Regions from separate parts of the Veillonella absiana genome, predicted to be linked through region 1. Evidence: a T-box and tRNA genes for the amino acid it is inferred to sense, from the RefSeq annotation. Region 1 holds a T-box; the other holds one or more tRNA genes.
The links. The T-box of region 1 lies ahead of cysS (cysteine--tRNA ligase). A T-box ahead of a tRNA ligase gene usually reads a tRNA of that ligase, here a tRNA-Cys.
Positions count from the first base shown of each region.

Region 1 (3,423 bases):
AATGGCAATGTACCATTATCCATTTCTGCTACAGCTGTTTCTACAATGTTGGCCCCAATTTTGACACCTATTTTTATCGTATTTTATGCTGGTGCTACATCTAGCATTGAAATTGCGTTTTGGCCTATGTTCATGTCCATTGTGAAAATCGTAGTTGTGCCAATTGTGTTAGGTATCATCATTAACTATTTTGTTGGTTCTAAAATTGAACCGGTAAAAGAAGTATTACCAACTATTGCAGCTATCGCAGTATTGATTATTATTGGTGGTGTAACTGCTATTAGCCGTAATAATATTATGGAAACAGGTGCCATTATTTTCGTGGCTTGCTTGCTACAAAACTTAAGTGGTTATTTAGTAACCTATGGTGTATGTAAGCTGGTTGGTACGGAAACAGCTTCTCGTCGTGCTATGCAAATTGAAGTGGGCATGCAAAACTCAGCTTTGGCAGCAAGTTTGGCGATGACACACTTTACTCCGCAAGCAGCCGTAGCTGGTGCAGTGTTCTCTATTATTCATAATTTCACAGGCTCCATCTTTGCGGGTTTCTGCCGAAAAAATGATTCTAAAAACATTTAAATAAGTATTCGAAGAATCACCCTATCTTTCTCTCCTGACGCGTTCCGCGAATGTCGAGATAGATAGGGTGATTCTTCTCATATACAATCGTATTGAAGGTGTTAAGAATCTTTTTTCGGCATGGGCCCATCATTATCTGACGAGTGAAATTATGAGTAATAGAGAACTAGGGAGAGGTGGATAGGATTATCATACAGAATCGGCTTTAGTAGATAGGAAGTGGTTTGACATAGTGCTTCTGCTTTAGTGCGAAGGTTAGATAATCATTGACTTTTTTCGATAGTGTTGGTATCATTAAATATATATTTTTATAGGAAAAGCTATGACTGAAAGAAGTACTTTAATACTAACTTACTAGCGAGGACCGATGGTGGAAGGGTCTATGGATAGGTAAAGGAAATGCATTCACGAGCTGGTGGGCTGATATGTAGGTTCATCCGGAGTCGCTCCGTTATGCGTTGAGTGAGTACAATTGTACTTAACAGAGTGGAACCGCGGACCATCGTCTCTGTATGAGATGAACGGTCTTTTTTTATTTAACATAGATGGAGGCATCGGTAACGATGAGAGAAATTACAGTTTTTAATACTATGACACGTCAAAAGGAAATATTTAATCCTGTGACACCTGGGGAAGCTAAAATGTATGTATGTGGTGTAACACCATATAATCATCCGCATATTGGTAATGCACGTCCATTTGTAACTTGGGATGTAATTCGTCGCTACTTGGCACATGTGGGTTATAAAGTAACATATGTACAGAACTTCACAGATGTGGACGATAAAATCATCAATACATCCAATGGTGAAGGTGTAACTTGGGACGTAATTGCTAATCGTTATATCGATAGTTATTTCGAAGTTATGGATCAATTAGGTGTTAAACACGCTGATGTGTATCCTCGTGTATCTACTCACATCGATGATATTGTGGCAATGATTGCCAAATTGATTGAAAATGGCTATGCTTACGAACTTGATGGTGACGTATATTATAGCGTTGAAAAATTTGAACATTACGGTGAATTATCTGGACGTACCTTGGATGATATGGAAGCAGGCGCCCGTATCGAGGTTGATGGTCGTAAAAAGAATCCTATGGACTTTGCATTGTGGAAATCTGTGAAACCAGGTGAACCATCTTGGGAATCTCCTTGGGGCCCAGGTCGTCCTGGTTGGCATATCGAATGCTCTGCTATGAGTAATAAATACCTTGGCGAAGAATTTGACTTCCATGGTGGTGGCAGCGATTTAATTTTCCCACATCATGAAAATGAAATTGCCCAATCCGAAGGTTGTTCTGGTCATCATCCAGCCGTTCGTTACTGGCTACATAATGGTTTTATTACTATCAATCAAGAAAAGATGTCAAAATCTTTGAATAACTTCTTCTTAGTGAAAGATGTATTGCAACATTATAGCCCAGATGCACTCCGCTATTTCTTGCTTAGTACGCATTATCGCAGCCCATTAGATTTCTCTGATGAAAGATTGGAAGAAGCGAACAAAGCATTAGAACGTTTTACAACAGCTATCCAAAATGTATTGTATTTGGAAACTTGTCCTGCAGGTCAATGTGAAGAAGCAGAAACTTTACTTTCAAAAGCAAAAGAATATGAAGAAGAATTCGAAGCTGCTATGAGTGATGATTTCAATACAGCCTTGGCTACATCCTCAATGTTTGGATTGGCTAAGGAAATCAACATCTATTACCAGTCCGTTGTAAGTCGTGATGGTGTAGTATGCCAAGAAGCGCTAGCAGAAGTGAAACGTATTTTCTCTTTCATGACAGAAGTTATTGGCATTCTTGAGAAGACATGGGAAGGTCAAACTGGCGCCAATGCAGAAGAATATGATGAATTAATGCAAGTCATCTTGGCAGTGCGCCAAGATGCTCGTGAGCAAAAACAATGGGGGATTGCTGATTGTATCCGTGATCGTCTAGCTGAAATTGGTATTACTATTGAAGACTCTCCGCAAGGAGCTCGGTGGAAAAAACGTGAAATTTAAACAATTTCAATTTTTAAAAAGCGAGGCTCTTCGTAAATTACGAGACCTCGATGAGAATCATACAGGGATAGCACCCCTAACAGTTGAGGAAACATTAGTGGCAGACGCCCTAATGCTTGCTTATATTGGAGATGCTGTATATTCTATGTATGTTCGAGAACGTGTTATTCAAATGGGGATTGGTAAAGTTCAAGTTTTACATACTATTGTTACTGATTTTATTTGTGCTAAAGCACAGGCAAAAGTGTTACTAGCAATAGAAGATGATTTGACGGACATTGAGCAACATATTGCTAGACGCGGTCGTAATAGCAATGTGAATGTACCAAAGAGTAGTACGGTTCAAGAATATCGTAGCAGTACGGCCTTTGAATCTATTCTTGGATTCTTATATGAAACACGTCAAATGGATAGACTAGAAGAACTAATGTCTAAGGCATATAGGGTAACATTAGTAGAATTAAAATAATATTAGTGCAATTAGTGCATATATATATCCATTTAGATAGAGAAAGGTCACTATGGACGAATATATCGTAGGTCGTAATGCTGTGAAGGAAGCGTTGCGAGCAGGTCGTTCTGTACAACGTGTATTGATTGCAGACGATAAAATTAAAACGGCGTTGGCTGATATTGCGGGGCTAGCAAAGTCTAAAGGCATTGAAGTGCGACCAACACCAGTGAAACAATTAAATAAATATGCTGAAGAAGTGCCTCATCAAGGTGTAGTAGCACTGGTAGCAGCCATCGATTTTATGGATCTTGGTGAAGTATTACAAGAACATAGTGATACCACACCATTATTAATTCTCACTGATGGTGTAGAGGATCC
Region 1 is NZ_JAWJZB010000003.1:183,943-187,365, forward strand. Features, by position in the region: gene RVY80_RS03585 (bile acid:sodium symporter family protein) at 1-579, shown strand, start outside; T-box leader at 893-1,092, shown strand; gene cysS (cysteine--tRNA ligase) at 1,143-2,591, shown strand; gene RVY80_RS03595 (Mini-ribonuclease 3) at 2,581-3,060, shown strand; gene rlmB (23S rRNA (guanosine(2251)-2'-O)-methyltransferase RlmB) at 3,113-3,423, shown strand, end outside.

Region 2 (3,423 bases), on a different contig from region 1:
CAGATTATAATTTATGGCCTGCAGCATCTCAAATTATTTTATTTGTGTATAGTTTCTTTGGAGGCTGTAGTGGTTCTACTACAGGGGGCCTTAAAATTATTCGAATTATCATATTAATGAAGAGTAGTATTATGCATTTGCGCAAGTCTATTCACCCTGATATGGTTCAACTAGTGCGTGTAAATGGTAAGCCTATGCCTGATAAATGGATTCAAATGACACAACAATTTTTCTTTTTGTTTGTGGCTATTTATATACTATCTGTAATTGGTATGGCTTGTACTGGTATGGAAACCAGTGATGCACTTCAAATTGTAACGGCCTTTCTCGCTAATGTAGGGATTGCCTTTGGTAATTTTGGTCCCACAAGTTCTTTTGCAGATCTCCATGATTTTGCAAAATTAGTGGCTATATTTGATATGCTATTAGGACGTTTAGAGTTATTTACTATACTTGTTATGTTTCATCCTCAATTTTGGGAAGGCTATTTTATAAAATCATCTAAACCAAAACAGTATCAAGTGATATGGAATCAAGGTCGTAAACGAAGGTGATAGAGTTGACTATTTTAAAGCGCCCCTTAGGACTATATAAGGCGAACTGTTATATATTAATTAAAGATAATCAATCTATCATTATCGATCCAGGCTTTCACAGTCAACATATTATCGAAATGGTGAAAGATACGACACCGTTGGCAGTGCTGTTAACACATGGTCATTGTGATCATGTAACAGCACTCGATGATGTTTGCCAATATTTTAATATACCAGCCTATTTACATCCTAATGATCAAGAATTATTACAGTTGATTAGACGTCGTCCAAGTGTATACAAAAAAAAAATGTATACTGAGTGTGAAGATTTAATAGAAGGACAACTACAAGTGGGGCCCTTTGATTTACAAGTTCATCATACACCAGGGCACAGCACGGGATCGGTATGTATTCAGTGGGAAAATCATTTATTTACAGGAGATACTGTTTTTAAGCAAATGGTAGGAACAATAGATACCTATACAGGGAATGCAGCGGAAATGAAAGCGAGTATAGAAAGAATCATAACCTTTTCTGATGCATTATACATTCATCCTGGGCATCAAGAAGATACGACGATTAAAGATGAACGCCCTTATTTGTTAGAATATATAGCTTCACATCAAATGTGAGAGTAGGGGGTCTAAATTTTGTAAAATTTATCTATTTATACGCTTGACAATATGTGTGAAAAACTATATACTAACAAAGTACTCTAAATACGGCCCCGTGGTGTAGCGGTTAACATGTCGCCCTGTCACGGCGAAGATCGTCAGTTCAAATCTGATCGGGGTCGCCATTTATGTATGCCTCGGTAGCTCAGTCGGTAGAGCAACGGACTGAAAATCCGTGTGTCGACAGTTCGATTCTGTCCTGAGGCACCATGTACATGCGGGAATAGCTCAGCGGTAGAGCACCGCCTTGCCAAGGCGGGGGTCGCGAGTTCGAATCTCGTTTCCCGCTCCATTATTCCACTATGGCGGCATAGCCAAGCGGTAAGGCAGAGGTCTGCAAAACCTTTATTCCCCAGTTCGATTCTGGGTGCCGCCTCCATAATTACATACTAACGTTACCCATGCCGGGGTGGCGGAACAGGCAGACGCAACGGACTTAAAATCCGTCGGTTAGAAATAACCGTACCGGTTCGATTCCGGTCCTCGGCACCATTTAGACTAACTTCGGTTAGTCTATTTTTTTATATCTAATAGAGGTTATATATACTTAGATTAGCTTTATACTAGCCCGTTAAATGATGAAATTATGGGATATGTATTTGTAAGTATAGAGCAAGTATATGTACTATCGTAGATTATTTAATAAGGATATACCTATGAGCGATCAAGAAAAGAATTATATATTAGTTAGTGCTTGTTTATTAGGTGACAATTGTAAATATAATGGTGGAAATAATTATGTAGAGCATATTGAGCGTCTTAAAGAGCGCTATACAATTATTCCATGTTGCCCTGAGGTATTAGGTGGATTGACAACGCCTAGGGCTCCTGCAGAACGAATACAGGAATATGTAAGATGTGCATCGGGAGAAGATGTGACAAAAGAATTTCACCGAGGTGCACTTATGGCGTTAGCATTAGTAGAAAAATATCATTGTAGATATGCTGTACTAAAATCTAGAAGCCCTAGCTGTGGTAAAGGTCAAATTTATGATGGCACATTCTCCAAACGATTAGTTGATGGTAATGGTGTTACTACAGAATTATTACTTAAACATGGTATTCAAGTTTATACAGAACATGATATAGAAAATAATATATTATAAGAGCTAGCTATTTGCTTTATAGTTTGGGGTATGGGTGAAAGATATGGGCTGAAAGCTTATCTTATAAATGAATGTTAATAAGTAATAGGTAGAAATAGAAAACCCTGAAGTAATGAAAAACTCATTATCTCGGGGTTTTGGCATGTATTTAATTGAGTTTTACTTCATATACAATGGATCATTTGCAAGCGGTTGTTCGCCTAGTAGTGTAGTTAAATTATGAAGATTAAAGCGATACTTTGGATTCGAGAAATCTCGGGTCGCATCATAATGATTACTAGGGGCTTGCATGATACCAGTAAGCGTATCATACAATAAATCATTTGTGAAATATTGGTTTCTATTTTCGGCTAAGGTTCTTGCTGTTGTGGGGAAAGCTTGGCGATAGTCAGGAGACAGATACATCCAGAATGGAATACGAGCCATCGTGAAATCGAATGTATCTGGATTATGAGATTTATCTAAGCTTTCACCATGATCTGAGAAGTATACCATCGCTTGAAGGTGTAAATTATCTTTGGCGTAGGTATAAATGTTTTGTAAGAGCCAATCTGTGTAGAGTTGACTATTAGCATAGGCTTCCATACCATCGGGGGAAGGTCCTTTTTTCCATTTGCTAAATTCATGTGGATATCGGTCATTATAGTAAATATGACTGCCCATAATATGAATGACGATAAAGTTATTTTTAGTAGGATCCACTTCTTTCAAAAGAGGAAGTAGATATTCATCATAACGATCAGAGAAGCTATAGGACTCATGAGCCCATTTGGTTTTGTCTGATGTTTTAGCCATTAAAGAAATGGCTGTATCGTATTCACCAAACACACCTTGGTTACTAAACCATGTTGTGTTATAGCCTGCTTTTTTAGCGATGTCCATAATGTTTGCAGAATCTAAAAATGGACGATCGTCATATTGGTTACGTTCTGACAGGGCGCGTTCTAATGTTGGTACAGTTTGTACATATGAGGAATAGGCATGATTAAAGAAGTAAAAATTATCTCTATCTTGTGATACTTGACTTTGCCATGGTGTATCATCATAGGCAAAATCAGGATTATAGACCTTCATATAATCACGAGAGGCAGATTCGCCAATGACTAG
Region 2 is NZ_JAWJZB010000006.1:104,340-107,762, forward strand. Features, by position in the region: gene RVY80_RS06120 (TrkH family potassium uptake protein) at 1-554, shown strand, start outside; gene RVY80_RS06125 (MBL fold metallo-hydrolase) at 560-1,168, shown strand; tRNA gene RVY80_RS06130 (tRNA-Asp) at 1,260-1,335, shown strand; tRNA gene RVY80_RS06135 (tRNA-Phe) at 1,345-1,420, shown strand; tRNA gene RVY80_RS06140 (tRNA-Gly) at 1,428-1,502, shown strand; tRNA gene RVY80_RS06145 (tRNA-Cys) at 1,515-1,589, shown strand; tRNA gene RVY80_RS06150 (tRNA-Leu) at 1,614-1,702, shown strand; gene RVY80_RS06155 (2-thiouracil desulfurase family protein) at 1,867-2,316, shown strand; gene RVY80_RS06160 (phosphoethanolamine transferase) at 2,476-3,423, opposite strand, start outside.
Region 2: it encodes a tRNA-Cys, which carries the amino acid that the T-box ahead of cysS (cysteine--tRNA ligase) is inferred to sense. The anticodon was not compared.